3 regions of the Nitrobacter sp. MLSD-S21 genome follow, and region 2 is predicted to be linked to each of the others. Evidence: predicted binding sites of a transcription regulator. Region 2 holds the regulator's gene; each other region holds the start of a gene.

Region 1 (10,007 bases), on a different contig from region 2:
TGTGTCGCCAGCGTCGGATCGGAAATCGCGCAGCGCCAATTCGTTCTCGAACTCATCGGCGGCGAGCGTGTAATGGCCGACGAGCGGTTCTTTCTGGTGAGAACCGGCTATCATGCCGTGTCCAGCGGGGCGTGGACCGAGCTTGAACGCGAGGTGATGGCGGAATATCGCTGGTGGTCGCGCGCCGAACTCGCGAGGCCTACCGAACAGGTCTTCCCGGAGGATATTCTGGACATGCTTGCGACGGCGGCTTCTTGAGGCGCGCGCCTTGCCGTCGCGCAGGGTCACATCAAATTTCCGAACCTGAGTGATCGCGCTTTTTTCTTGACGCCGTCCGGCTGAAGGATCATGTCAGCCAAGCGGGATGCTTGCGGCCTCGGTCGCACGCCCATCACTGGAAACCACGACATTATGCCAAGCGACAGTCCAGGTACTTTGCCAGGTACCTCGCCGACAGCGGCGCCGGTCTGAGAGCTTGATGGGCTCGCCAGGCCTGCCGTTGCCGGCAGACCACGAAGGTGAGCTATGACGGATATCCACACCGCCACAACGGACGGCGACCTCGATGTGTACGCGCTGGCCTCGCGCCTGAGCGGCGGCCATGTCGCCGATAACGTCGAAATTCTCAACCAGCTCGAACCGCAGGACGCCGCGGCGGTGCTGGTGCTTCTGCCGGTCGATACTTCGGTCGAGATTCTCGACAAGCCGGAACTATATCACGGCGCGGAGGTCATCGCCTCGCTGCCCCGGCGCACCGCCATCATCTTATTGACTGAAATGTCGGCGGACGTCGCCGCCGATATCGTCCAGCAGCTCGATGAGCCGGCGCGCAGCGAACTGATGCAGGGGCTCGACCGAAACACGCGGGCCACTATCGAGAATCTGCTCACTTACCCGGAAAACACCGCGGGCGCGATGATGACAACCGAATTCGTCAGCGTCACCGCGACCTGGACAGTGGAGCAGACCCTACAGCATATCCGCCAGGTCGAACGGACCCGCGAGACGGTCTATGCGATCTATGTACTGGACGCCTTCACGCGAAGGCTGGTGGGCGCGGTGTCGTTGCGGCGGCTGATCGCCGGTGAGCCTTCGGCCCAGATCGCCGATCTGGCGCGCGCCCCGATCACCACCTCCCCGCTAACGGATCGCGAAGAGGTCGCGCGGCTGATCTCGCGGCACGACATGCTGGCGGTGCCTGTCGTGGACAAGGCCGGGCATGTCCTCGGCATCGTCACGGTCGACGACATCATCGACGCCATCATCGAAGAAAACACCGAGGACGCCCAGAAATTCGGCGGCATGGCGGCGACTGACGAACCGTATCTGCAGGTTGGGCTGCCGGGTATGATCCGCAAGCGCGGCGGTTGGCTGTGCGTGCTGTTTATCGGCGAGCTATTGACCGCGAGCGCCATGCAGCACTTCGAGGGCGAGCTGGAAAAGGCCATCGTGCTGACGCTGTTCATCCCGCTGATCATGAGTTCGGGCGGCAACTCCGGCTCGCAGGCGACCTCGCTCCTGATCCGCGCGCTGGCGCTGCGCGAGGTCAAGCTCGGCGACTGGTGGCGCGTGGCCCTGCGCGAACTGCCGACGGGATTGATCCTCGGCGCCATGCTGGGCGTCATCGGACTGGTCCGCGTGGTGGCCTGGCAGAAGCTCGGCATTTACGACTATGGCGAGCACTGGATGCTGATCGGGCTGACCGTCGCGGCTGCGCTGATCGGCGTTGTTGTTTTCGGCTCGGTGTCCGGATCGATGCTTCCGTTTATGCTGCAACGCGCCGGCTTCGATCCCGCGAGCGCTTCGGCGCCGCTGGTGGCGACGTTGGTCGACGTCACCGGGCTGATGATCTACTTCAGCGTGGCGGTGCTGATCCTGAGCGGGACGCTGCTGTAGAGCATTTCCGCTCCACTTTGCTCGAAAACGCCATGGCGCATGCCTAATCATTTACGCCAACCTCCGTCAGAAGGAATCCGGCTGGCGTCCTGGTGAAGGTAAAAATGCTCTCGCCGCAGATGACAAAGTAGTTGTCGTTGTTCTCGCCATCTCGACCGTATTCCGCTTTCTTCCGCTGGATGCACGCACGATCTTTCGCGGGGAACAGTTCCGGATAAGCCTTCGCCCGAAACTGTGCGGCATCCGCGTACGCCTTGTCACCCATGAAAGGCAGCTTGGTCATGCTGGCGACGGCAGCCGGATCGTTCGCTTTCAAAGCCGCTCGGAACTTGACGATAAAGGCATTGAATTCCGCCTCCAAGGCAGGAGACGCGGCGGGTTTTTTCGGCGTTTGCGCGAGTGCAAGCGCAGGGCTCGTGAGGACGGACGCAAGGACGATTCTGAACAGTATGCTCATCGTGGTGAAAACCCCGGCAGAATGCGGTTGAAGGGTTAGCTCGACGCGCGACCTGACTGGCCGCCTCAATTCTCTTGGCGAATACTCTTTCCGTCCGTGCTCCAGCACCGGCGGCTTACGCTTGCCGGCCTGTTGGCTTGATCTGCCGGTTCATCATTCGGCGATGCCTTGCACAATCTCTTCTGCGGCCTTGGTTCTCATTCCGCCGATCGTTGGCTTGTCCTTGCCACATGCGAACGATGCCGCTGCATCGGCGAGTGCATGCGCAGCTTCATTGGCATTCGGGTTCGCTCCGGTGTCAACAGCGCCCATGACGCAGGCGGTATCCTGTGCGACCCGGATCACGGCGAGTACCTGGTCGCCCGAAACCGGCAAATCCTGTTTCTGGAGTTTCATCCTGACGATCGCGGCATAAGGCTCGAACTCCTTGCCCTTGCCAGACCCGCGCCAGTCGACGGCTGATCCGGCGGACCATGCTTCCACCGCCCAGATGATCTTTTGCGGGTGAGCTCCCTTCGGCCAGCGGAAGCCTATCCGCAGACGAGTTCCCAGGGCGTTGACCAGCACCTGCGCGCCACCGACGCCAGGACATGTCTTGAGTTGGTCTTCCTCGTCGCCCGGCTCGTCGCCGATCGGAGCGAAAGTGCAGTCCTTGTTGGCAATGGACGTGAACCGGCTTTGCGCGGCGGTTGGCGAATCGGCCGAAACAGCGGTGCTGACGATCGTCATCATGAAGAAAACGGCAACTGCTGTCCGCATGACGCTTGAGATTCCTCTTCGGTCCTGTCTCGGAGACGGATCTGCCGTCGCTTATGACGTGGCCATCCCGTCTCCGAGCGGACCATGTTCAGCCGAACATGGATCGATCGGTCGGATGGCGGATACGGTTTTGTCGTTACCGGAACGGGCAAGGTTCGACAAACCAGGATTCGCCGCAACGTTGCTTATCATGGCCCCGCCTCGGGAGACTGTCCTGGCCGTGCGATTGCGTTGAAACGAATAGAGCCGGAGCCCGCTTGGGGGACGCAGCGGGATGCTTTGCGCTAACATGGGCCATGACCTCCGCACCGATTCGCATTCTGGGCATTGATCCGGGCCTGCGCCGCACCGGCTGGGGCGTGCTCGACATCGAGGGCAACCGGCTGATCTTCGTCGGCTGCGGCTCGGTCGAGACGCGCGAACATATGGCGCTGGCGAGCCGGCTGCTGGCGATCCATGCCGGGCTCGGCGCGGTGCTTGACCGATTCCGTCCCGCCGAGGCTGCGATCGAGCAGACCTTCGTCAACAAGGATGGCGTGGCGACGCTGAAGCTCGGACAGGCGCGCGGCGTTGCGATGCTGGCGCCGGCGATGTTCGGCATCGCGGTGGCGGAATACGCGCCCAACCAAGTAAAGAAGACCGTGGTTGGCGCGGGACACGCCGACAAGACCCAGATCCAGGCGATGCTGAAAATCCTGCTGCCGAAAGCCGATCCGAAGAGCGCGGACGCCGCCGACGCGCTCGCTATTGCCATTACCCACGCGCATCACCGGGGCGCTGCGGCGCTGCGGATGAAGGTGGCGGGCGCATGATCGGTAAACTGAAAGGCATCATCGACTCCTACGGCGAGGACTACGTGATCCTCGATGTCGGCGGCGTCGGCTATCAGGTGCATTGCGCCTCGCGCACGCTGCAGACGCTGCCGTCGCCGGGCGAGGCGGCGGTGCTGTCGATCGAGACGTATGTGCGCGAGGACCAGATCAAGCTGTTCGGTTTCCGCACCGACCACGAGCGCGAGTGGTTCCGTCTGTTGCAGACGGTGCAGGGCGTCGGTGCGAGGGTGGCACTCGCGGTGCTGGGCACGCTGTCGCCGGCCGATCTGGCTAACGCCATTGCGCTCCGCGACAAGGCTGCGGTGGCGCGCACGCCGGGGGTCGGACCGAAGGTGGCCGAACGCATCGTCACCGAACTGAAGGACAAGGCGCCGTCCTTCGCCAATGTCGATCCGGCGGTGGTGCATCTCGCAGGCGCCGTCGATGACCAGCATGCGCCGCGCCCGGTGCGAGATGCGATCTCCGCACTGGTTAATCTCGGTTACGGTCAACCGCAGGCGACCGCAGCGATCGCGGCCGCCTCGCGCGGCGCTGGCGAAAATGCGGAGACCGCGCAACTGATCCGGCTCGGCTTGAAGGAGCTGTCGAAGTGACCACGCCATCCCGCATCGTCACGCCCGAGCGCCGCGCCGACGATGTCGGCGACACCGCGCTGCGGCCGCAGAAGCTGGCCGAGTTCGTCGGCCAGGCGCAGGCCCGCGCTAACCTGCAGATCTTCATCGATGCTGCCCGTAAACGAAAAGAGGCGCTCGACCACGTGCTGTTCGTCGGCCCTCCGGGCCTTGGCAAGACCACGCTGGCGCAAATCGTCGCGCGCGAACTCGGCGTCGGCTTTCGCGCCACCTCCGGTCCCGTGATCGCCAAGGCCGGCGATCTCGCAGCGCTTCTGACTAACCTCGAAGAGCGCGACGTGTTGTTCATTGATGAAATTCATCGCCTCTCGCCGGCGGTGGAGGAGGTGCTCTATCCGGCGATGGAGGATTTTCAACTCGATCTCATCATCGGCGAGGGGCCGGCGGCCCGCTCGGTCAAGATCGAGCTTGCGAAGTTCACCCTGGTCGGCGCCACCACGCGCGCGGGGCTTTTGACCAATCCGCTGCGCGACCGCTTCGGGATTCCGGTGCGATTGAATTTTTACACCGTCGATGAGCTGGAGAGGATCGTCAGCCGTGGCGCCCGTGTTCTCAATGTCGGCATGACGGCGGACGGCGCCAACGAGATCGCCCGCCGCGCCCGCGGCACCCCGCGCATCGCCGGCCGCCTGCTGCGCCGGGTGCGCGATTTCGCGTCCGCCGCCGATGCGGCGTCGATCGACCGGAAAATCGCCGACCACGCGCTCGGCGCGCTCGAAGTCGATGCGGCCGGTCTCGATGCGATGGACCGCCGCTACCTCACGACCATTGCGCTGAACTATGGTGGCGGACCTGTGGGGGTAGAGACCATGGCGGCGGCGCTGTCGGAGCCGCGCGACGCCATCGAGGACATCATCGAGCCGTTTTTGATCCAGTGCGGCTACCTGCAGCGCACGCCGCGCGGACGGCTGCTCACGTCACACGCGTTCCGTCATCTCGGCCTGACTGAGCCCTCGCGCGATCCCGCGCAGTTCGGATTGTTCGGGCAGGACGAAGATCAATGAATGCGTCGCCGCAGACCCGCCATCTCGACGGCGAGATTCGCGACGGCAGGCATCACATGCAAGTCCGCGTCTATTATGAGGACACGGATTTTACCGGCCTCGTCTATCACGCTAATTATCTGCGCTTCATGGAGCGTGGACGTAGCAACTATCTGCGGCTGCTCGGCGCCGACCAGCGCGCGCTGTTCGCGGAGGCCGAAAGCGAGGCGCCCAGTTTTGCCTTCGTGGTGCGCGCGATGCAGCTCGAGTTTCTGAAGCCCGCGCGGATGGACGACGTACTCGACATCGTGACGCGGCCACTGGAAGTCCGGGGCGCCTCGATCACCTTGCATCAGGAGGTGCGGTGTGGCGACGTGCTGCTGCTGGACGCGAGGGTGAAGGTGGCGTTCATATCCGAAGGGCGGGCGAAGCCGATACCCAAGGCGCTTCGTGTCGCGATGAAGGCCGATCAGGTCTGATCACCGGGGATCACACGAAGATCCCTCTTAAGATTTGAGCGCGCCTCACGCCGATATTCCGGACCACCATGCCCCGACGGTCACGATGATTTGCATGGCCGACAATGGCGGGACGTCGCCGAATCCAGGCGGAAAAATGTCTGATATAAAAATCCCTTAGTGATGTCGATCGCGGCGGGGCCGTTCGTCCTTGGGCCACGTCCTTGCGGAACCCGACGGTTGCTGGCGGGTTGCCTCGCATCAACCGGGGCGCGCAATCATGGAGCCCACGATGCCCAACATCACCCCGTTCCTTTGGTTCGATACGCAGGCCGAGGAAGCAGTGAAATTTTACACCACCGTGTTCAGCAATTCGAAGATCGTCGAAACGACCTATTATGGCGAAGGCGGCTCTAAGCCGCCCGGAACGGTGCTGACCGTCGCCTTTGATCTCGAGGGAAGGCGGTTCATCGCGTTGAACGGCGGCCCGCATTTCCAGTTCAGTGAAGCTGTCTCGTTCAGCATCGACTGTAAGTCGCAGGACGAGGTTGACTACTACTGGAACAAGCTCACCGCCGATGGCGGCGGGCCCCTTAAGTGTGGGTGGCTCAAGGACAGGTTTGGCGTGTCGTGGCAGGTGGTACCCGATATGATGCCGCGCCTGTTGCAGGATCCGGATCGAGCCAAAGCCGGTCGTGCCATGAAGGCGATGTTGAAGATGAAGAAGATCGTCATTGCCGATATCGAGGCGGCGGCGAACGGTTAGCTTCTTTTTCTCAAACCCGAACCCGTTATCCTGGTTGGGGGCCGGGAAGTCAAAAGGCGCGTTTCCATAACTCAATGGTCGCGTCGGCTATCCAAGGGCGTTTGGACCTTGCGCGTGCTGTCGCCCAAAAAATCCCCCCGGAAATTTTGTTGGGTCATGTGTCGGCTATCGGCATACTGGTTCGTCCTGAGAGGAAGAAGGACCATTGCGCATGCTCTATGCCCTACTTTGCTACCATAACGAGGATGTCGTCTGTTCCTGGAGCAAGGAGCAGGACGCTGCCGTCATGCAAAAGCTCGCGGTCGTGCAGGACAAGTTGAAGAAGCAGGGCCGGCTTGGACCGGTGGCACGGCTGCTGCCGACCACCGCGGCGACCACTTTGCGCAAGGAAAACCCGCCGTTGATCGTCGATGGTCCGTTCGCAGAAACCAAGGAGCAGTTGCTCGGGTTCTACCTGATCGACTGCAAGAACCTTGAGGAGGCGCTGGAGGCGGCGCAGGAACTCGGCGAGGCGAATCCGGGTGGCTCCTATGAAATCCGTCCCGTCGGCCTGTTCGATTCCGGAGGGGGTCTGACATGACCGACGTCGCCTGGATCGATGCGGCCCTGACGGCGGCGCGACCCCAGGCGCTCGGCGCGCTCTTGCGCTATTTCCGCAATCTCGACACAGCCGAGGAGGCGTACCAGAACGCCTGCTTGCGGGCCTTGAGGAACTGGCCGGAAAACGGGCCGCCGCGCGATCCGGCGGCGTGGCTGATCATGGTCGGGCGCAACGCCGCGCTTGACGAGGTGCGGCGGCGGAGCAAGCAGCAGGAATTACCGGACGACGATGTGATCTCCGACCTCGGCGACGCCGAGAGTGAAATCGCCGAGCGGCTCGACGGCTCGCACTACCGCGACGATATTTTGCGTTTGCTGTTCATCTGCTGCCATCCTGATCTGCCTGCGACGCAGCAGATCGCGCTGGCGCTGCGTATCGTCTCGGGTCTGACGGTGAAGCAGATCGCGCGTGCATTTCTCGTCAGCGAAGCTGCGATGGAGCAGCGCATCACCCGTGCCAAGGCGGCGGTTGCGAAAGCCGGCGTCGCGTTCGAGACGCCTGGCGCGGTCGAGCGCAGCGAGCGGCTCGGCGTCGTTGCCGCCATGATCTACCTCGTCTTCAACGAAGGTTATTCGGCGAACGGCGGCACCTCCGAGGTCCGGGCGCCGCTATGTGAGGAGGCGATTCGCCTGGCGCGGCTGCTGCTTCGGCTGTTTCAGAACGAGCCGGAGATCATGGGGCTGACGGCACTGTTGCTATTGCAGCATGCCCGCGCTGCCGCACGCTTTGATTCCGACGGCGAAGTGATCCTGCTCGAGGATCAGGACCGCAGTCTGTGGAACAGAAAGATGATCACGGAAGGCACGGCGCTGATCGACAAGGCGATGCGCCATCGTCGCGCCGGCCCCTATCAGGTGCAGGCGGCAATCGCGGCGCTTCATGCGAGCGCGCCAAAGCCGGAGGATACCGACTGGCGCCAGATCGATCTTCTTTACGCGACGCTGGAGCAATTGCAGCCGTCGCCGGTGGTGACGCTCAATCGCAGCGTGGCTCTCTCCAAGGTGAAGGGGCCGGAAGCGGCGCTCGCGCTGATCTCGCCGCTGGAGCAGCGCCTGTCAGGCTATTTTCACTTCTTCGGCGCGAAGGGCGCATACCTGATGCAACTCGGCCGCGACGAGGAAGCCCGCGTTGCATTCGACCGCGCCATCGCGCTCGCCAATACCTCGGCGGAGGCGGCGCATATCCGCATGCATCTGGATCGGCTGATGAAAGACGGCGCGCCTCGCACCAGGGCGGCGGAGTAGGGTTCTGGGGGCTGATTCAAAAAAGTGTCCGGCCCTGTCGGGATGTCGCCTCGCCGTTCGTCCTTGGGCTGTCCTGTTTATCCAGACTTGAGGGATTGCCATGTTGAAAGTCCTTGCCGCCGTCATTGCCATCATCGTCATTGCTCTCGCCGTTGTTCTAATACTGGCTTCGACCAAGCCCGATACGTTCCGCGTTGAGCGGTCGGCCGTCATCAAGGCGTCGCCGGAGAATGTCTTCCCGCTGATTGCCGACTTCCATCAGTGGGGACGGTGGTCGCCTTATGAGACCCGCGATCCCGCGATGAAGCGGACCTACGGCGGCGCCGAACGCGGCAAAGGTGCGACCTACGCCTGGGAAGGCGACAGCAATATCGGCACGGGCCACATGGAAATCCTCGATGCGCCCGCTTCCCAGAATGTCGTCATCAAGCTCGATTTCCTGAAACTCTTCGAGGCGCACAACACCGCCGAATTCACATTGCAGCCTCAGGGCGATGGCACCCGTGTCACATGGACGATGCAGGGGCCGACGCCGTTCATCGGCAAGATCATGCACGTGTTCATCAACATGGATCGCATGGTCGGTACTGATTTCGAGGCTGGTCTCGCCAATCTGCGCAAGGCAGTGGAAAGCTGAATTAACCGCTCATACTTGGGGGAGCAGGATGAAAATCAATTCCCATGTCCCCTTCGAGGACACACGCGAGAGATTCGCTTATTTTTCCTCTCGCGCAGTCGTGTTCGCGATGCCGTGACGGCGGCCGAAGAGCTATTTCACGTAGAAGACGCAGGCTGCGATCACCAGCAGCGCCGTTACCGCCATGATATGCGCGAACATATCGGCGAGCGTGCCGGAAGCCGTCCGCTTTGTGGCATCGGTCATGGTGTCCTCCCCCATTTGGTTTTGGCCAGTGTGGTTCGGGCATGACTCATCACGGCTTGCGCGCGAGCCAAAATTGAATCGATGTTTACGCGGAACGCCCCTTGGAATTGCTGCGCCCGCATCTTGTCCCCGCGGCCGAAGCAATGATGCAAGCGTGATCAAGCAATGCGGCGGGAATTTGTTGCGATGGAAAACGCGCGATACGCGCTCATGTGCGCTTGACGACGCGTGATGGTTTCGTCTTGCGTCATCACATGCAGTGCTGCAAAGCGCTCGCTTATCGGGAGAACATCATGCCGCTGACGCTGTACATGCATCCGCTGTCGTCCTATTGCCACAAGGCACTAATCGCGTTCCATGAGAACGCGACGCCGTTCACGGCTATGTCGGTCGATCTCGGCGATCCGGACGAGCGCGCGGTGCTGCTGAAGCTGTGGGGTGTCGGCAAATTTCCGGTGTTGCAGGATGCCGCCCGCGGCGAGGTGGTGCCGGAAT
Region 2 (10,007 bases):
CGACCGGCACTCATCGTCAGAATTGGCGGGCAGGGGCTAGACGCGCGGCGTTGGCTTGCGCATCCGCTTGAGCCCGTCAAAGCTTCCTTCTATTCCGTTCGGGGCTAGTGCGGTAACGGCCTTTGTCACACCGTTTTGACCATCCAGGAACAGCTTGACGGCTGGGACGTAGCGGCCACCCCACACAGGCGACATTCTCGGCATCCCTTGCCGCTCGTGCAAGACGGCCAGCCCTTTGAACTCGCCCTTTCGTGCCCAACCAAGCACGGCTTCGCCGATCTCCTCGTCGGTCGCGTAGAGGGGCAGATCGTTCAACGTGAGGTTCTTTCTGCGGGCCATGATGCTCTCCGGGACCGCTGCAAATCGCGTCGCTAGTGCGACGCTGCTAATTTCCCTGACGTGTCGTAGATGAAATACCAAATTAGAGCCTGGAAAATAAAAATGCAGAGTAGATTGATCACTACGTCAATACCATGGGCTATGGAATTGTTTCGCCACAGCAGCTCTAAAATACGAACGCGCCATGGTAGGAGAAATGACGTTAAGTGCATGAAGAAAAGAGCGCAGCCGACCCAATAGAGAACTTCGATACCGGTCGCGGCTGTTTTATTGGCAGCATATTTTAAAGCGCCCAACAGGACGATGTTCTTCAAAATATCGAGCGCTGTTTTGCTGAATTCGCGCTTATCGTTTGCTGTCGCGAAGTCCGCGGCATCAAGCCTCCGAATCAATCGGTTCATCAGATTTTCCATCGTCGACTAGTAACCCAGCAACGCCAATACTGCCGATGGCAGCCCACGCGAAAGGTCTCCCCGCTGGGGAAAGCGTGGATTGTTTTTTTACCAAATCAGTGGGACTGTGAGGGCGGAGCGTGAGAACTCCCGCCAGCAGCCTAGCCGGGCTGCGCTGGCCCTAGAGCGGTGGCAGGGCGATCCTTGCCGGGATCAGACTTGCCAACGAGAACGAACGTGCCGATTGCCGTCGGCGCGACCGGCGTCACTATGCCGGGAGCGCGGCGGTTATACAAGACCCGCAAGGGAAAGGCCGTCGCGCATGGTCTCTAGCCATGTTCTCACCCTCCCGGCGCCAGCGACGCCCGCTGGCACCCGGCCGTGAGAAGCCGGTAATCTAGAGAAGCACCATGACAAACACGACCGATCGCCCAGCGACGTCCGCTGACGACCTCTACTATCCAATGGACGTTACACCCGAACAGTTCTTCCAGGCTTGGAGCCGCAGTGAGCGGGAGGCCTTGATCGAGCTGCTAATCGGCACTCTCGACACCACCGACGACTGCGACGAGGACCGCGCCGTCGACGACGGACCCTGCGACGAGGATCCGGACGCCGAGCCGCCGCTCGGCTGGACCGATAGGGAATCGCGATGGGGAAAGCCCGTCTTCACGGAAGGTGAGGACGAGCCGATTCTCGCCGCGGTGCCAGCAATCGATCAAGCGGAATGGGCCTCCGGCAACCAAGATGATCGCGAAGGTGATGGATGCGCCGATGACCGTGAGGACGTGTGCGAGGACGAAGGTGCGGAGCATGATGGCCGCGAGCCGAGTTTCGGCTGGTCTGACGTGGAGACTGCCCGCGGTCGCCATCCGAACCAGATGGGGGGTGATCAATGAGCAACGTGGTCACATTCCCAGGGAGCTCTACCGGCCGCGCACCGGCCAGCGAAAGCCCCAACAAGCCCTCGCAGGAAATGGCCTGGCGGAGCCGCGAACATGTTCAAAGCAGCATCAAGGAACACCGCGCGGCGTGGGATCGCTATGCGCAGGCGGTTGCCTGGGTGGCAGCAGTGGAATCGGGAAATCTGCCGGTAGGTCAGATCGAGGCCGCCAAACAGGACCTCGCGGAACTTCATGCTGAAATGGATTATTGCGCTCGAATGTTGCTCGTCTGCATGCCAACCGACGTGAAGGCGCTGATCGAGCTGCTTCTTTACCTGGAGCGAAATTTCACAATCCTACCGCAAGAGATCAGGCACGCTGGGGTGAGCTCGAACTCGCTCGCGTTCGACCTCTTACGCACTGTGCGGCTGAGCCTCCGAGAGGTGTTGAAGGCCAACAAAAGCTCATTGTAACGAGCGGCGGTGAGAAGCAAAGGAAGCCGCGATCGGCAGAGACTGGCGACACGCCGCTGGCCGCTCAGTCGGTGAGGCGAGGGCGCCGGGCTACGGCCCGGCGGCTACTTCGATTCACAAGTTAGCTTGCGCGTGTCTTGGCCGGCGGGTGCGCACCAGACCACTTCGCCGGTCCAATTGTTTAAGCGAAGGGCGGCGGGGCGGCCAGCACCGATCGCCTGCACGCTCCAATGCGAGGCGAGCATGATCGATGCGCCAATGATCAGCGCGGCGGAAACTATTGCAGCTGAGATATTCATCTATCTGACCGCGGTGTGTCGGGAGATACAACCACGCTGCAGCGATCGATGTCCATGCACACCGTGGCGGGGGCGCCAGTGCTTCCCACTTGCTTCCCAAGCAGCAAAACATGGGAAGCGTTTGCTATCCATCGCTTTGTAAACACAAGCCATTCTTAGTAGTTGACACATTTCCGGCTATCATATGGCCGTCGTCGCTGGCGTGGTCTTCTTCGCGGTGCGTGCGCTGTTGGCCCTGGTTCCAGCGTTGACGGCGACGTTTCCGATTAAGAAGTGGTCGGCGGCAGCGGCGCTCGTGGCAGCCGCTTTTTATCTTCTGCTGTCGGGCGCTGAGGTCGCGACCCAACGCTCGTTCTTTATGACAGCGGTGGTGCTGATTGCGATCATGGTGGACAGGCGCGCTATTACGTTTCGAACACTCGCGGTCGCGACGATGATCGTGCTTGCGATTGCGCCGGAGTCATTGATCCACCCGAGCTTTCAAATGTCGTTCGCGGCGACGCTCGGGTTGGTGGCGCTAGTTCAGGTCGGGATGCCGAAGATGCTTGCAACCCCCGATCACTCGCCGACGGCGAGGGCCGCTCTGTGGGGTGGACGCGAAATCGCCATGCTGGCGCTGGCGTCACTCGTGGCCGGACTCGCGACCACGCCGTATGTCGCGTTCCATTTCCATCGGGTGACGCCATACGGCATGGTTGCGAACCTGCTGGCGATGCCGGTGATCTCGGCGCTGGTGATGCCGGCCGGGCTTCTCGGACTTGCGGCCATGCCGTTTGGCTTCGACGGCGTGTTCTGGCGGCTGATGGACTTTGGCATCGAATGGATGGTCGCTGTGGCTCAATGGGTAGCGGCGCTTCCGGGCGCCATCGGTCATACGGCTGCTTTTGGAACGGGGCCGCTGCTCGCGGCGACCGCGGGCATCATTCTGCTCGGACTGTTGAGAACACCGCTGCGCTGGAGCGGCGCGGTTGTGGTCGCGCTGGCGATCGTGTGGTCATTTGCGGTGACGCCGCCGGATATCCTGATCTCCGCGGAAGGTCGCAATGTCGCCGTGAGGGGCGGGGACGGCCGGCTGCGCCTCATCAGTACGAGTAAGGACTCTTTCACGGTCAGGGAATGGCTTGCCGCCGACGGGGATGGGCGTGGGTCTGCCGACCCTACGCTGGCGGAAGGCGTCTCATGCGACGATGAGGGCTGCGTGGTCAAGGTGAGTGGAGGTGGACTTGTCGCGCTTACGCGGCGTCCGGAGGCGATGCAGGATGATTGTACGCGGGCGGAGCTCATGGTGACGCCGTGGCAGGCTCCGGAGGGGTGCCCAGCGCAGGTGATCGATCAAAACAGGCTGCGGCGTGAAGGCGCTCTTGCCTTGTGGCGAACCCCAAGTGCTTCAAGATCTGGTGCTTCAAGATCCGGCTTTGCTGTTGATGCCGTACGTCCTGTCGGCGTCGATCGTCCCTGGTCATCCGCTGCCGTCGATGAACAGTCGGCACAGCTGCAATCAAAACCGGAACCCCCGGCCGACGCCACGCCGGTGCCCGAGGATCTCCAGCCGGACGATTGAACGGCTTGTCCACGGTTGGAGCCTTTCGCTCCTGATGAAATCAGTACTTGCGGTAAATGCCGATCAGTCTGCCCTGGATCTGGACCCGATTGGGCGGAAGTATGCGAACTTCGTAAGCCGTGTTCGCCGGCTCCAGCGCGATCGAAGCACCGCGACGGCGGAAGCGTTTCAACGTCGCTTCTTCTTCGTCGATCAGGGCAACGACGATGTCGCCGGTATCAGCGGTCTGGTTCCGCTGGATCAACGCAAGATCGCCATCGAGAATTCCGGCATCGACCATAGAATCGCCGCGTACCTCAAGCGCGTAGTGTTCGCCGGTACCAAGCATGTCGGGCGGCACGCTGACGGTGTGGCTGCAGGTCTGCAACGCTTCGATCGGCGTGCCGGCTGCAATCCGTCCCATCACCGGTACGGCGACCGGACGTTCCACATCGTCGACGACAGCGCCGCCGCTGCGGCGGACTTTGCCCAGATTGCCTTCGATGACGCTCGGTGTGAAACCGCGACGGCCGCCGCCGCCGCTGGCGGCGAGTTCGGGCAGTTTGATGACTTCGATGGCGCGGGCGCGGTTGGGCAGACGGCGGATGAATCCTCGTTCTTCCAGCGCGGTAATCAGGCGATGGATGCCGGACTTCGAGCGCAGGTCGAGCGCGTCCTTCATTTCATCGAACGAGGGCGGCACGCCGGATTCTTTCAGCCGTTCGTTGATAAAACGCAGGAGTTCATACTGTTTGCGCGTGAGCATCCCGACCCAGTCCCTGGTTGATGGGTTCTTGCCAACTAGGGGACATCGGGCCTGCAGCCCTTATAACCCCGCGGCACGAACCTCGAAACAAATCATGAACATACACTATATGTTCGATATGTGTTCCGCAACCCTTTAATTTAAGGTCAACAAAGCGACGTTTTATGACAGCGAAAGCTTAATGATGGCGCAGGGCTCGCCTTTGCTTGCGGCCGGCGCAAATGGCGTGCGGATTACGAGAGCCTCTGCCGCAGCGAGTTTTCCCATCAGCGAGCTGTCCTGATGCCCGATCGGCGTCGCGACCGGCAAGCCGTCCGTCGAGGGTGTGAGTCGGGCGCGCAGATAATCCTGCCTGGCTTGATTGGCGCTAACATCGCTGCCGAGCAGCGCCGGTTCAATGCAGTGGTGCACATCTTCACGCCCCGATAGCGCGCGAATCAGCGGCACCATGAACAGAAACGCGCAGATGTAGGACGAGACGGGATTGCCGGGGAGGCCGATCACCCGCATCGGGCCTAGACGTCCGTGCATCATCGGCTTGCCCGGCCGCAGTGCGATCCGCCAGAACGCAATCTCCACGCCTTCCGCCTCCAGCGCACGCTTGACGAAGTCATGGTCGCCGACCGACGCGCCGCCGGTCGTAACCAGAATGTCGGCGCCGCTCTCGCGGGCGCGGCGGATCGCGGCGGTTGTGGCGTCCATTGTGTCGGCGGCGATACCGAGGTCGATCGCCTCGGCGCCTTCGCCTCGGGCGAGTGCGCGAAGCGCGTAGCCGTTGGACAAGATGATCTGGCCCGGACCGGGCGTCGCGCCCGGCAAGACCAGTTCGTCGCCCGTGGCGAGCATCGCTATTGTGGGACGGCGATGCACCGGCAGGTCCGGATAGTTCATGCCGGCAGCAAGGGAAAGATGGCGGTCGGTGAGATGGCTGCTGGCCCGGATCAGGACGTCGCCCTCACGAAAATCCACGCCGGCAGGACGAATGTTCTTTCCGGGAGCAGTGGCTTCCTTGACGATGACGTGGTTGCCGTCGCGTTCGGTGTCTTCCTGGATCACGACTGTATCGGCGCTGTCCGGCACTACGCCGCCGGTGAAAATCCGTAAGGCCTCGCCGGTTTGCAGCGCGCGCTCGAGCGGCCGTCCCGCAGCGATCTCACCGATCACCTGTAGCCGCGCTGGAATTGTCGCGATGTCCGCTGCGCGCACCGCATAGCCGTCCATCGCCGACATTGCGACCGGCGGCTGAGTCCGGCGCGAGGGGAGATCGCGCGCCAACACCCGGCGATGCGCGGATTCGAGAGCCACGGGTTCCTCCGGGAGCGGTTCGACTCCGGCAAGAACAGCCGCAAGGGCGTCGGCGACCGTCATCAGGGGCATGACCATTCTCCTAGAGCATTTTCCGGCCGTGCGATCAGCCGTAAGAAAATCCCCTCAATCAATAGCTTGCGCGTATTCTGATCGCAAAACCGGTATCCATTTTTGCGGAATACGCGCTAGGCGCGATGCGCCTGGCGGGCGCGTCAAACATCTACCGAACTCGCGGCTCGCATACAACGGTACTAAGAGCCAAAATGCCGCTTAACGAAGCGTTCGCGTGACGGCTATGGTTCTGAGGCGGTATCCGTCACAAGATAGTGGCCGGACTTGCCGCCCTTTTTCTCGACGAGGTGAATGCCCTCGATCCGGACGCCGCGTTCCACGGCCTTGATCATGTCGTAGATCGTCAGGCAGGCGACGGATACCGCCGTGAGGGCTTCCATCTCTACTCCGGTCGGGCCGGAGACTTTGACGCTTGCGCGGACGCGGCAGCCCGGAATTCTCCTGTCGGCCTCGATGTCGAGCGTGACTTTCGACAGCGCCAGTGGATGGCAGAGTGGGATCAAATCCGAAGTGCGCTTGGCGGCCATGATGCCCGCAATGCGCGCGGTGCCGAGCACGTCGCCCTTCTTGGCGTTGCCGCTTTCAATCAAGTCGAGCGTCGCCTTGGTCATGACGACCTGGCCCTCGGCGACAGCGACGCGCTCGGTTGCGGGCTTTGCCGAGACATCGACCATCCGCGCCTCGCCTTTGACGTCGATGTGGGTGAGGGCGAGTTTGTGTTTCCCGGCGGTCTTGTTTTTCTTGTCTGCCATGTCAATCAAATCCTGAGCTGGTTCTTCCCTCTCTCACGAGGGGAGAGGCTATTTTTTCAAGACCAGATTTTAACGTATAGTTTCAGCACTTTGTGAAGATTTTAAAATCTGGAAACGGGATAAAGCTACATATCGATAGCAAAACGGCTGATTGCTTTTTCAAGTTTCGACTTGCCTCTTTTGTAGAATTTAGATGTCGTTCTGGAAAGCAAAGAAAAGAATCTGAGGACAGGTTGTTCGAATCTGCTGATGCGCTCTTTGTGAACCCATCTATTGTCATGGCGACACGTGTCGTTGCCACGAGCTCCAGCAGGCCCTTCTGATCGGTTGCCGCCAATGCTGTCATGTCCCTGTTGAGCAAGGCGTTGAACGGTTGCTTCCGCGGCATCGTCATTTCACGACGGCAGTGGATCGTTTCGTGCGAACACCGATGAGATGCCGCTAGACCACACATTCGCTAGAAGGCCAAAATCTAATTGCCGTTGGCCGACCGTAGGATACGTCGAGCAGGGCAGGGTTGCTGATAAGGTTTGATGTTCGGCTGTTTTCATCGGCCGGACAAACGAAAACCCGTACGAGCCGCAGCATTGATTGAGAGAGGTATGGACGGCTGGTGGTTCTGAGGATTAATGTTGTTCCGGATACTGAAGGTTCTAATTTTAGACGCTTGTTACAAAAATGCGCTGATGCCCCGTTAATGTCAGTGGGTGTGGTCCGTGCTGAATGTGAGCAATATTGCGCTTCGCAATGCGGTTCGTGACAGCCGCATGATCTTAATTTCCGGCGGCACCTTCCGCATGGGATCTGACAAGCATTATCCGAAAGAGACGGCGGTGCACCGGGTTACCGTCGGCACTTTTTGGATGGACCGTGCTCCTGTCATCAATCGGCACTTCAGAGAGTTTGTGAGGGCGACCGGTCACAAAGTGGCGGTTGGGAGGTGGCTGCTGATTATCGTTCAGTTAGCAAGATGGTGAGTGTGGAAGTAGCGCGTCAATAGATTGGCCGGCCGTATTGCTGGCTGGTTGAAAAGTTCATCCAAAGGTACTCAAGAGAGGACAAGATGAGCAAGGACCATCAGAACACGTCGAAGATTGGCACCCTGGATCGTCGCAAGCTCTTGCTCGCCAGCACGTCGCTCGCAGCGGCGGCGCTCGGCGCTGCTGCGTCCACGCGCGTCGCTCAGGCGCAGGCGCAGCGGCATCCCCCGGCGCCGGCGGCCGGCCGCAAGCCGAACATCCTCGTGATCTTCGGCGACGACATCGGCGTTCCACAGATCAGCGCCTATACCATGGGCATGATGGGCTATCGCACACCGAACATCGACCGCATCGCGAACGAAGGCGCGATCTTTACCGATGCTTACGGACAGCAAAGCTGCACCGCGGGGCGAGCCTCGTTCATTCTCGGACAGGAGCCGTTCCGCACCGGCCTTTTGACTATCGGCATGCCGGGCGACCCGCACGGCATTCAGGACTGGATGCCGACCATCGCCGACGTCATGAAGACGCAGGGTTATGCGACCGGCCAATTCGGCAAGAACCATCTCGGTGACCGTGACGAGCACTTGCCGACCAAGCACGGCTTCGACGAGTTCTTCGGAAACCTCTACCACCTCAACGCCGAAGAGGAGCCGGAGGGCTACTTCTATCCGAAGGACGCTGAATTCCGGAAAAAGTACGGTCCCCGTGGCGTTATCAAATCTTCGGCGGACGGCAAGATCGAGGACACTGGTCCGCTGAACGTCGCGCGCATGCCGACGGTGGACGAGGAGTTCCTGGGCGCTGCCAAGGATTCATCGGCCGTCAGGCGCGCGCCAACCGGCCGTTCTTCGTGTGGTTCAATTCAACGCGCATGCACGTCTTCACCCATCTTAAAAAGGAGTCCCTGGGCAAGACCGGCAAAGGCATTCATGCCGACGGCATGGTCGAGCATGACGGGATGGTGGGAGAACTGCTCAAGCAACTCGACGACCTCGGCATCGCCGACAACACCATCGTGCTCTACACGACGGACAACGGCGCCGAAATTGCGCTGTGGCCGGATGGCGCGATGACGCCGTTCAAGAGCGAGAAAGGCACAACATGGGAAGGCGGCATGCGCATTCCGATGATGGTTCGCTGGCCTGGCGTTGTGAAGCCCGGCACGCAAATCAACGAGCCCATTTCGCTGATCGACTGGATGCCGACGCTCGCTGCAGCGGCGGGTATTCCCGATCTCAAGGAGCGGATGAAGACCGGATTCCACGCCGGCAACAAGACCTTCAAGGTTCATCTCGACGGCTACAACTTCCTGCCGTTCCTCAAGGGAGAAACGAAGGAGCCGCCGCGCGACACGATCTACTACTTCGACCAAGGCGGCAACCTGAATGCGATCCGTTGGAATGATTGGAAGCTGAGCTTCGCGACAGCGAAAGGTAACATCGCAACAGGCGTTCGCGAGACATCAGCATGGGCGTTAATCACCAACCTGCGAATGGATCCCTACGAGAGAGGGCTTGAAGAAGGAGGTGGCGCCATCGAATTCCTTGCGCGCAACATCTGGCTGCTCGTACCTGTTCAGGCGAAGGTCAAGGAGTTCTTCAGCGACTTCGATCAGTACCCGTACCAAACAGGCAACTCACTCAATGCGGGCGGCATCAACTATACGTTGCTGCGCCAGCAAGATGCGATGAAGCGGCTCAAAGATCTGGAAAGTATTAAGACACGCTGAGAGCCGAAATACCACATGCTGGCCGGGCAATGATGCCGGCCAGCATGTACGTTATTTGTCGAAGGGAACAAACCGATGGCTGATGCGAGCGTAGCGAGCCCTCCCACCGGTGCGGCGCCCGTAAAAGTGAGCTCATCCGCTGCCCGTGACGCCATCCTCGACCTGAAGGTGCGTATCGGCAAATCCGTCCTCGGCCAGGATCATCTGATCGAAAGCATGTTGATCGGGTTACTCGGCAACGGCAATCTTTTGATCGAAAGTCTGCCCGGCCTCGCGAAGACGCGCGCGGTGAAGTCCCTGGCCAAAAATCTCGCTGCTGATCTGTCGCGTGTGCAGTTCACGCCGGACCTGCTCCCGTCCGATGTCACCGGTGCGGAGATTTACGCGCAGACCGACAAGGGCGGGCAGTTCCAGTTTCAGAAGGGGCTGATCTTCGCCAACCTCGTGCTGGCAGACGAGATCAACCGAGC
Region 3 (10,007 bases), 360 kb from region 2:
GCACCTTCTCCTGGCGTCAGCTCGCAAGCGACCAGCCCCTGGCCGCTTCCGATCTCCGCTCGCTGATCCAGATCAAGCCGTACCTCGATTTCAATGCGCTCGAGCCGGGCAAGGATGCCACCGATGCGATCCGTAGAGCCGCCTTCGATCTGGATCTTGCCGGCAAGTTTAGTGCGCGCGTCCGACTGACCGGGCCGGTGCCGATCGCCAATGAGGAATTCGCCACCGTGCAGGAGGGCGCCATCGTCAACGGCGTGGGTACGGTGGTGATCGTGCTGGTGATCCTTTGGCTGGCGTTGCGCTCGCCGAAAATCATCTTCGCGGTGTTTGCGACGCTGTTCGTCGGACTCGCGGTCACGACGGCGGTCGGCCTCATGATGGTGACATCGCTCAATCTGCTGTCGATCGCCTTTGCCGTGCTGTTTATCGGCCTCGGCGTTGATTTCGGCATTCAGTATAGCGTCCGCTACCGTTCCGAGCGGTTCAAGACCGACGATCTGGAAAAGGCGTTGTTGGTGGCGGCGAAGCGTTCCTCGGTCCCGCTGTCGCTGGCGGCGATGGCGACTGCGGCGGGTTTCCTGTCGTTCCTGCCGACGGATTACAAGGGTGTGTCGGAACTCGGCAGAATCGCCGGCGTGGGTATGTTGATCGCGTTTCTCACAAGCATCACCGTTCTTCCCGCGTTGCTGCGTCTTCTGAACCCGCCGGGTGAGAAAGAGCCGGTCGGCTACGCGTTTTTGGCCCCGCTCGACCGTTTTCTCGAAGACTATCGCGTGGCGATCGTCGGCGGCACGATTGCAGTCGTCATTCTCGGAGCGCCAGCGCTTTACTTCCTGCGCTTCGATTTCAATCCGATCCACCTAAGGAGCTCAAAGGTCGAATCGATCGCCACATATCTGGATTTGCGGAGAGATCCCGATACCGGCGCGAACGCCATCAACGTAATGGTCAAGTCCGAGCAGGAAGCTCAGCGGGTCGAGGCCCGGCTCGCCGAAGTGCCTGAAGTTGCACGCACCCGGTCGCTCGATAGCTTTGTCCCGGCTGACCAGCCTGAGAAACTCAAGCTGATTGCGCGAGGCGCTAAAATTCTTGGTCCAGCGCTCAATCCGGATTCGATTGATCCGCCGCCCTCCGACGAGGAGAATGTCGATGCGCTGAAGAGCACCGCCGATAGTCTGCGGAAAGCGGCCGGCACTCATCAGGGACCGGGTGCCGCGGCCGCAAAGCGGCTGGCTGACGATCTTACCCGGCTGGCCGATTCGAACGAAGCCATGCGTGAAAAAGCGCAAGCCACCTTCGTCGAACCGCTCAAGATCATGTTCGAACAGCTTCGAAATTTACTGAAAGCCGAACCTGTCACCCTTGAATCCTTGCCACCGGATTTCGTGAAGCTCTGGAAGAGCGAAGACGGCATTACGCGCGTCGAAGTGTTGCCGCGCGGAGATCCGGACCACAATGAGACGCTGCGAAAATTTGCCAGCGCTGTGCTCGCGGCTGCGCCCAACGCCATCGGCGGGCCGGTATCGATTCTCAAGTCCGGCGACACCATCGTTAAGGCGTTTATCGAGGCGGGACTCTGGGCTTTGATCTCCATCAGCATCCTGCTCTGGCTGGCACTACGCCGAATTACCGATGTGCTGCTGACACTGGTGCCGCTGCTGGTGGCGGGAGCGGTGACGCTCGAGATCTGCGTGATGATCGGGCTTCCTCTCAACTTCGCCAACATTGTCGCGTTGCCGTTGCTGCTCGGCGTCGGCGTGGCGTTCAAGATTTATTATGTCACGGCCTGGCGATCCGGCAGAACGAACCTGCTGCAATCAAGCCTCACGCGGGCGATCTTCTTCAGCGCTCTGACAACCGCGACCGCTTTCGGTAGCCTGTGGTTGTCGAGTCATCCGGGCACGGCAAGCATGGGTAAGCTACTGGCGCTGTCGCTCATCACCACCCTTGCCGCGGTGCTCTTGTTTCAGCCCGCGTTAATGGGCCGTCCCCGCGATGTCGGGAAGTAGACAGATATCGCCGACAGGATCGGTCGGCGGGGTGGCACTGGTAGCGGACTTTTGACCGATGGTCTTGTGCGCAGACTTCGATGGAGCGGTCTTGGCCATGCCTGCCTTTGGCGCGGTGCTGGCAGGACTGTGACTGTTGGACGGGCTGCTTGGAATCGGGGGGGCGGCGCGGGTCCAGGTCTCGCCGCCGCATAGGATGCCGAGCATGCAACCCTTGATCTCGAGCTTATCAGGGTCCAGCAGACGGATGCTGGCCGTTTGAAGCCGGCCGGTGGTTTTCGCGTCGTAGACCTGCCCCTCCCAAAGATCTTCGTTCGCTTTTTTCTTCATATCAAACAGCAATGGCATGCCGAGCGTGGGCCGGGTTTGCTTGGCGTGGTCGGCATTATTGCTGTCGACGCCCGGCTCTTTTTCCCAGGAGATCGCACCCCACATGCTGCCCTTGCATTCGGCCACCCGGACTTTGGCGACCCCGTCGGCAACCAGCCAATCCCCGGTGGGATCACCCGCGAGAGCGGACCCTAATCCCGCTGTCACCAGAGCGGTTGCGACAAGGGAGGAAATAGCGGAAGTTCTGCAATAATCTAAAATGCGCATGGTGTGTCCTGGGCGCTGCAACATGTTTTCAAGCCTGTGCTTAAGTAGAAGGGCTGGGGATCACTGACAAAGTCAAATACCGTGTTCGTGCTTTTCAGTTGACGAAGCGACCATCAACCGAACTATGTAGCGGATGCTATATCCAAATCTAGACGTTTCCGAGATGTTTGTGGAACGGCAGGCGCAGCGCAGCGCAATGCATGTCCGCCACCTCAATGAACAGCTTGTCAGGGTTCTGAAGACCATCGGCTACGACGTTGGTTTCCAAAGTGGGCAGGGCCAATATCTGGTCGATCGCGAGGGCGCACGTTACCTTGATCTATTGAGCGGATTTGGCGTTTTTGCGATTGGTCGGAACCATCCTGTGTTGCGGAATGCCCTGAAAGGCGTCCTCGACAGTGATCTCCCCAACCTTGTGCAAATGGATGTCTCCACGCTGGCCGGTGTTTTGGCTGAGCGGCTGCTCGTTCACGTTCCCTACCTCGACAAGGTCTTTTTTGCGAATTCCGGAGCGGAAAGCGTCGAGGCCGCCATCAAATTCGCGCGTGTCGCCACCGGACGGACGGGCATTGTTTACTGCGATCACGGCTACCACGGACTGACCTATGGCGCGCTCTCGCTGACAGACGACAAGAATTTCCGCGGCGGATTCGAGCCGCTGCTGCCCGATTGCAAAGTGATTCCCTTTAACGATCTCGCCGCGCTGGAGCAAACGTTGTCGTCGCGCCAGATCGCGGCCTTCATCGTCGAGCCGATCCAGGGCAAGGGCGTCAACATGCCCACCGATGAATTCCTGCCGGGAGCTGCCGCGCTGTGTCGGAAATATGGCACGCTGTTCGTGGCGGATGAGATTCAAACCGGCATCGGCCGGACCGGACGGTTTCTGGCCGTCGAGCACTGGAACGTCGAGCCGGATATGGTGCTGCTGGCGAAGGCGTTGTCCGGCGGTCATGTGCCGATCGGCGTGGTGCTGACCCGGAAGCACATCTTCGACAAAATATTCAACCGGATGGATCGCGCCGTCGTGCACGGCTCGACGTTCGCCAAAAACGATCTCGCGATGGCGGCAGGCATCGCCACGCTTGAAGTGCTGAAGGCCGAGAAACTGGTCGAGAATGCGGCGCGGCGCGGCGCGGAATTGCAATTGGCGCTCAACCGCATGGTGCCGGGTTACGAGCTTCTGAAGGAGGTCCGCGGCAAGGGCCTGATGATCGGCGTTGAGTTCGGGCCGCCGAAATCGCTGCGACTGAGGGCATCGTGGAATCTGCTGGAGACTGCCAACAAGGGCCTGTTCTGCCAGCTTATCACCGTGCCGTTGTTCAAGGATCACAAGATACTCACCCAGGTCGCCGGTCACGGCAGCCATACGATCAAGCTGCTGCCGCCGCTCATCATCAATGATGAAGATTGCAAGTGGATCGAGACCTCATTCGACAGCGTCATTGCCGCAAGCCACCAGGTTCCGGGCGCGATCTGGTCACTCGGCAAGACTTTGATGGATAATGCCGTTCGCAAGTCGGCGTGACGCCCTTTCGTCGGCTGAAAATGCTTTAGCGAAGATCCTCGCAACCCGATCGGAAACAAAATGCCTATCGTCAACCGCGTTGCCGATCTGCAATCCGAAATCGCTGGCTGGCGCAGGGATATCCACGCGCAGCCGGAGCTTCTGTACGACGTTCCTCGCACCGCCGCGTTCGTGGCCGACCGCTTGCGGGAATTCGGCTGCGACGAGATCGTGACCGGGCTCGGCAGGACCGGCGTCGTCGGCGTCATCAAGGGCAGACGCCCCGGTGGCGGGGAAGTCAAGGTGATCGGTCTGCGTGCCGATATGGACGCGCTGCCAATTCAAGAGGAAACCGATTTACCTTACGCCTCGAAGACAGCTGGCAAGATGCATGCCTGCGGCCATGACGGCCATACGGCGATGTTGCTCGGTGCCGCGCGTTATCTCGCGGAGACGCGGAATTTCGCCGGCGAGGCGGTTGTGATCTTTCAGCCGGCGGAAGAGGGCGGCGCAGGTGCTGCGGCGATGATCAAGGACGGGCTGATGGATCGTTTCAGGATCGATCAGGTCTATGGCATGCACAACAATCCTGGACTGCCGCTCGGCGCCTTCTCCATCCGGCCGGGGCCTATCATGGCGGCGACCGACAGCGTCGATTTCAGGATCGAGGGCCACGGCGGCCACGCCGCGCGTCCGCATCTCTGTATTGATCCGGTGCTGGCCGGCTCGCAGCTTGTCGTTGCCCTGCAATCGATCGTGTCGCGCAATGTCGATCCGTTGGAATCGGCGGTGATTTCCGTATGTGAGTTCCACGCCGGCAGTACCAGCAACGTCATTCCCCAAACGGCCGAGCTGCGCGGAACGGTCCGCACCCTGAGGGCGGATATTCGCGACTTGATGGAAAAACGGATTCGAGAGGTCGCCGCCGGCGTGGCGCTGACGACCGGCGCCAGGATCCATGTCAAATTCAGGCGCGGCTATCCGGTCACGGTGAATCACCCCGAGCAGACAGATACCGCGATCAGGATCGCGAAAGAGATTGCTGGCGATAACAATGTACACGGGACGCCGCCGATGATGGGCGCGGAGGATTTCGCCTATATGCTGGAAGCGCGGCCCGGCGCCTTCATCTTCATCGGCAATGGCGATAGCGCGGGCCTGCATCATCCCGCTTACAACTTCAACGATGACGCCATCGTGTACGGCACGTCGTACTGGATCAGGCTGGTCGAGACCACGCTGGCGGCATAAGTGCTTTGCACACAGAACTTGCTACGCGACGCTACAAGCGGCCATCACGCCGCCTTGTCGCGCTGCAGTTGTGTCGCGGCAATTTTCAGATCGCCGACAAAGCGCTCATATTCGCGGGCTCTGGCGTCCTGATCCGGCAGCCGCAGCAGATAGGACGGATGCACCGTCACCAGCGCCTTGCGTCCGTCGGCCATGTCGATCAGCCGTCCACGTGATTTGTTGATTGGCGTGATTTTGCCGAATACGCTTTGCGCCGCGGTCGTGCCCATCGCCACCACCAGCGGCCGGATTGATTGCCGCCAGCTCACGCTCATACCATTGGCGGCACGCCCTGATTTCCGGCGTGTTCGGCTTCTGGTGCAGTCTGATCTTGCCGCGCGGCACGAACTTGAAGTGCTTCACGGTATTGGTAACGTAAACCTTCTTGCGGTCGATTCCGGCTTCCTTGAGTGCGCGGTCAAGCATCTGTGCCGCAGCTCCATGGCTCTCCAATCCTTTGGTTTCACAAACAAAAACGAGGTTGGCGATCTTGGCGAAAGCATCGCCGGAAAGTCCTGGTTGACTCTTGGCTTTGGCCGACATTTACTAGAACATATAGTGAACACTCAGGCTTGTCATCGGCTCTGATGTCACGGACGGATTTTTGATCATGCCTGGAACCGGAAGCAGCGCAGGGAAGCTTGCGCGCCTGCGTGACCGCATCGCGCGCATCGAGACCGATCACGGGGGCGGAATGCCGGACCGGGTGGCGCTCGGTCATGGCGAGGCGGATGCCGTGCTGCAGGGCGGGCTTGCGCAGGGCGCCGTGCATGAGGTGTTCGCGGAGGGGCGGCATAGCACGGCGGCAACAGGGTTCATCGCAGGTCTTGCGCAGCGTGTCGGCAAGGATCGGCCGCTGCTCTGGGTGCGGCAGGATTTTGCGGCGCGGGAATCCGGTGCGCTGTCGATGCGTGGATGGCGGGAGATCGGCCTCGACCCCTGTCTTTTGGTGACGGTCCATGCGCCGGATGTGGAGAGCACGTTGCGGACAGCGGCCGATGCGCTGGCCTGCGATGCGCTCGGTGCCGTGGTCATCGAGATTTGGGGGGAGACGCGTCTGTTCGATCTCGTCGCCAGCCGCAGGCTGACGCTGGCGGCGCGGGCCTCCGGCGTTACCGGGCTGCTGCTACGGGTGGCGGCAAGCCCGCTGCCTTCGACGGCGGAGACACGGTGGATCGTGCGCCCGGCGCGCTCGCCGCCAGGCGCGGCATGGCAGGCGTGGGGCGCCCCCATGCTCGAAACGCGGCTTGTCCGTAATCGTCATGGCCAGACCGGCCAATGGATCATGGAGTGGAAATGTGATGAGTGCCTCTTCCGTGACGTCTCGTTCCATGACTCCGAGACGCATCCTCAGCCTGTGGCTGCCGCGGCTGCCGACCGACCGCATCCGGCGCGAGTTATTGCGCTCCGGCGTGCCGGCTGAAGCAGGAGGGTCACAATCTGGCGCGGCAAAGACAAAGGGAAAGTCGCCCCATATCGTCGTTGCCAAACAAAACAACGCGCTGGTCATCACCGCGCTGGATGATGTGGCTGCACGTCTTGGCCTTGCGGTCGGGCTGCCGCTGGCCAATGCCCGTGCGATCTGTCCCGACATCGACGTGTTCGATGCTGACGAGATTGCGGACGAGCAAACATTGAACGGCATCGCCGACTGGTGCGACCGCTTCACGCCGCTGGTGGCGCTCGATCCGCCGCACGGTCTGCTGCTCGACATTACCGGCTGCGCGCATCTGTTCGGCGGCGAGGCCGCGCTGATGAATGCGCTGTGCGACGCGCTGAGGCGACGTGGCTTTGTTGTGAGCGCGGCGATCGCAGGCACGCCGGTCTGCGCGCGAGCGTTGACGCGCCATGCCCATGGCCGGATTGTCGCGCCTGGCGCGGAGCTGGAAGCTGTTGCGCCGCTGCCGGTGTTCACGCTGGGGGCGGATGATGCGACCACGCGCGGGCTGCGCCGTGCCGGGTTGAAAACCATCGGCGATGTCGCTGCACGCGGCCGCCACGAGATCGCCGCGCGTTTTGGTGTCGCTTTCACAGCGCTCCTGGAACAGGCGCTGGGGCAAGGCGATATGCCAATTAATCCACGCAAGCCGCCGCCGGATTATATCGTCGAGAAGCGGTTTGCCGAGCCGATCACCACCGACGGCGCAATCGCGATGACGCTGGCAGGTCTTGCGCGCACACTCATCGCCGCGATGGAAAAGCATGGCAAGGGCGCGCGGCATCTGGAAGCGAGTTTTTTCCGCACCGACGGCGCGGTGCGAGTCATCGCAGTGGAGACCGGCCGCCCCGTCGCGCGCGGCGAAATCGTCGATCGCCTGTTCCGCGAGCGGCTCGATGCGCTGATCGATCCGCTCGATCCTGGTTTCGGCTTCGATCTGGTGCGGCTGTCCGCAGTGCGAACCGAGTCGGTTGTGCAGGAGCAGCGCGAGCTCGATACGCATGTTCAGGACAATGACGAAGTGTCGGCGCTGATCGACCGCATTGCCGCGCGCATCGGCAGCCATCGCGTCGTCGTGCATCTGCCACAGGATACGCATATTCCCGAACGCGAGGCTCTCTCATTACCGGCGCAACAGCATCTCGTGACGGCCATGCGCGCCGAGTGGCCCGCACGTATCGGGAACGAGCCGCCGCTCCGGCCGTTGCGGATGTTTGCGCGACCGGAGCCGATCGAGGTGAAGTTGGCGGAGGTGCCGGACAAGCCACCGCGTCATTTCATCTGGCGGCGTGTCACTCATACGGTGGTTCGTGCCGAAGGTCCCGAGCGCATTGCGATGGAGTGGTGGCGGACGCAGGAGGCAAGGCCGACGCGGGATTACTTTCGCGTCGAGGATGAAAGCGGATTGCGGTTCTGGCTCTATCGCGACGGTCTTTATGAAGCGGCTGAGAACGACGATACCGTACCGCCAAAATGGTTTGTCCACGGGCTGTTCGCATGAAGCATCCGCGCGACATCCCGTCTTATGCCGAAATCGGCATCGTGACCAATTTCTCGTTTCTGCACGGCGGGTCGCACCCGCAAGAATATGTGCATCAGGCGAGCGAGCTGCGGCTGCCCGTCATCGGTATCGCCGATCGCAACACGCTGGCGGGGGTGGTGCGCGCCTATACGGAGCTGGGAAACCCCGAGGTTCGTTATAAGCCGCGGCTGCTGATCGGATCGCGTCTCGTTTTCATCGATGGGACGCCGGACATTCTTGTCTATCCCAGTGATCGCAACGCCTATGGCCGGCTCTGTCGGTTGTTGACCCGCGGCAAGCGGGCGGCGGAGAAAGGCGAATGCCATCTGAGGCTGGATGATCTGCTGGAGTTTTCCGAAGGCCAGCTTCTCGTGCTGACTTTGCAGCATCGTTTTGAAACGACGAAAGTCCTGAAGGTGCTGGACCGGTTGCGGCAGAGTCGCGCGGACGGCGTCTGGCTCGCGGTAAGTCTGCTCTATCGCGGTGACGACCGGCGCCGTTTGCAGCGATTGCAGCGGATCGCGGCCGCCGCCCGCGTGCCGCTGCTTGCGACCAACGAGGTGCTGTACCATCACCCTGCACGCCGTCCGTTGCAGGATGTCCTCACCTGCATTCGTGAAAAGATCACGATCGATACCGTCGGGCGAAAGCTTGAATTTAATGCCGAACGGTATCTGAAGCCGGCGCATGAGATGGCGCGGCTGTTTCGTGATCTCCCGGAAGCGATCGCCGAAACGGTGGCGTTCGCATCGCGCATCGCATTCACCCTCGACCAGCTCAAATATCAGTATCCCGACGAGCCGGTGCCGCCTGGCAAGACCGCGCAGCGTCATCTCGAGGACCTGACTTGGGCTGGTGTCGCAAGATATTTCCCGGAAGGGTCGGACGACAAATTGCGTGCGGTGCTGCGCAAGGAACTCAACCTGATCGCCGAACTTAAATACGCGCATTACTTTCTCACCGTGCATGACATCGTGCAGTGGGCGCGCAGTCAGAACATTCTGTGCCAGGGCCGAGGCTCGGCGGCGAATTCGGCCGTGTGCTATGTGCTCGGCATCACCGCGGTTAATCCGGCTGAGACCGATCTTCTGTTCGAACGGTTCATCTCGAAAGAGCGGCTGGAGCCTCCGGACATCGACGTCGATTTCGAGCATTCGCGCCGCGAGGAGGTGATGCAGTATGTCTATCGCCGCTATGGCCGCCATCGCGCCGCGATCATCGCCACCGTCATTCATTATCGGCCGCGCAGCGCCATCCGCGATGTCGGAAAGGTGCTGGGGCTGACCGAGGATGTCACGGCGGCGCTCGCCGACACGGTGTGGGGGAGCTGGGGCGATGATGTCAGCGACATGCAGATCAGGCAGGCTGGGTTCGATCCACAAAACCCGATGGTGCGCCGCGCCATTGCGCTTGCCACCGAGTTGATCGGATTTCCGCGTCATCTATCGCAGCACGTCGGCGGCTATGTGCTGACGCAGGATCGGCTCGACACCTATGTGCCGATCGGTAATGCCGCGATGGACGATCGCACCTTTATCGAGTGGGACAAGGACGATGTCGACGCCATGCGGATGATGAAGGTCGACGTGCTCGCGCTCGGCATGCTGACTTGCATCCGCAAATGCTTTGATCTGATCGCCGAGCACA

Evidence for each region. The regulator LexA, encoded in region 2, represses DNA repair genes until DNA is damaged. The targets are predictions, from matches to a motif close to TGTTCNNNNTGTGTTCNG.
Region 1: ruvC (crossover junction endodeoxyribonuclease RuvC) is a predicted target of LexA. The motif match lies at 3,205-3,222, and genes of this name have one in related genera.
Region 3: AC1RT6_RS00385 (ImuA family protein) is a predicted target of LexA. The motif match lies at 5,948-5,965, and genes of this name have one in related genera.

What each region holds. Positions count from the first base shown of each region.
Region 1 is NZ_JBXASZ010000003.1:528,846-538,852, reverse strand. Features, by position in the region: gene AC1RT6_RS12555 (NUDIX hydrolase) at 1-258, shown strand, start outside; gene mgtE (magnesium transporter) at 526-1,896, shown strand; gene AC1RT6_RS12545 (hypothetical protein) at 1,940-2,353, opposite strand; gene AC1RT6_RS12540 (hypothetical protein) at 2,507-3,112, opposite strand; gene ruvC (crossover junction endodeoxyribonuclease RuvC) at 3,409-3,924, shown strand; gene ruvA (Holliday junction branch migration protein RuvA) at 3,921-4,538, shown strand; gene ruvB (Holliday junction branch migration DNA helicase RuvB) at 4,535-5,581, shown strand; gene ybgC (tol-pal system-associated acyl-CoA thioesterase) at 5,578-6,039, shown strand; gene AC1RT6_RS12515 (VOC family protein) at 6,311-6,784, shown strand; gene AC1RT6_RS12510 (YciI family protein) at 6,996-7,364, shown strand; gene AC1RT6_RS12505 (RNA polymerase sigma factor) at 7,361-8,629, shown strand; gene AC1RT6_RS12500 (SRPBCC family protein) at 8,730-9,266, shown strand; gene AC1RT6_RS12495 (glutathione S-transferase family protein) at 9,806-10,007, shown strand, end outside.
Region 2 is NZ_JBXASZ010000001.1:448,318-458,324, forward strand. Features, by position in the region: gene AC1RT6_RS02240 (hypothetical protein) at 37-339, opposite strand; gene AC1RT6_RS02245 (hypothetical protein) at 372-752, opposite strand; gene AC1RT6_RS02250 (hypothetical protein) at 1,142-1,630, shown strand; gene AC1RT6_RS02255 (hypothetical protein) at 1,627-2,088, shown strand; partial or broken gene AC1RT6_RS02260 (ComEC/Rec2 family competence protein) at 2,557-3,948, shown strand; gene lexA (transcriptional repressor LexA) at 3,989-4,693, opposite strand; gene AC1RT6_RS02270 (molybdopterin molybdotransferase MoeA) at 4,856-6,070, opposite strand; gene moaC (cyclic pyranopterin monophosphate synthase MoaC) at 6,295-6,825, opposite strand; partial or broken gene AC1RT6_RS02280 (formylglycine-generating enzyme family protein) at 7,593-7,748, shown strand; partial or broken gene AC1RT6_RS02285 (arylsulfatase) at 7,889-9,537, shown strand; gene AC1RT6_RS02290 (AAA family ATPase) at 9,613-10,007, shown strand, end outside.
Region 3 is NZ_JBXASZ010000001.1:85,840-95,846, forward strand. Features, by position in the region: gene hpnN (hopanoid transporter HpnN) at 1-2,009, shown strand, start outside; gene AC1RT6_RS00365 (DUF2147 domain-containing protein) at 1,977-2,606, opposite strand; gene hpnO (aminobacteriohopanetriol synthase HpnO) at 2,740-4,131, shown strand; gene AC1RT6_RS00375 (M20 aminoacylase family protein) at 4,192-5,361, shown strand; partial or broken gene AC1RT6_RS00380 (UdgX family uracil-DNA binding protein) at 5,406-5,892, opposite strand; gene AC1RT6_RS00385 (ImuA family protein) at 6,011-6,823, shown strand; gene AC1RT6_RS00390 (Y-family DNA polymerase) at 6,732-8,339, shown strand; gene AC1RT6_RS00395 (error-prone DNA polymerase) at 8,336-10,007, shown strand, end outside.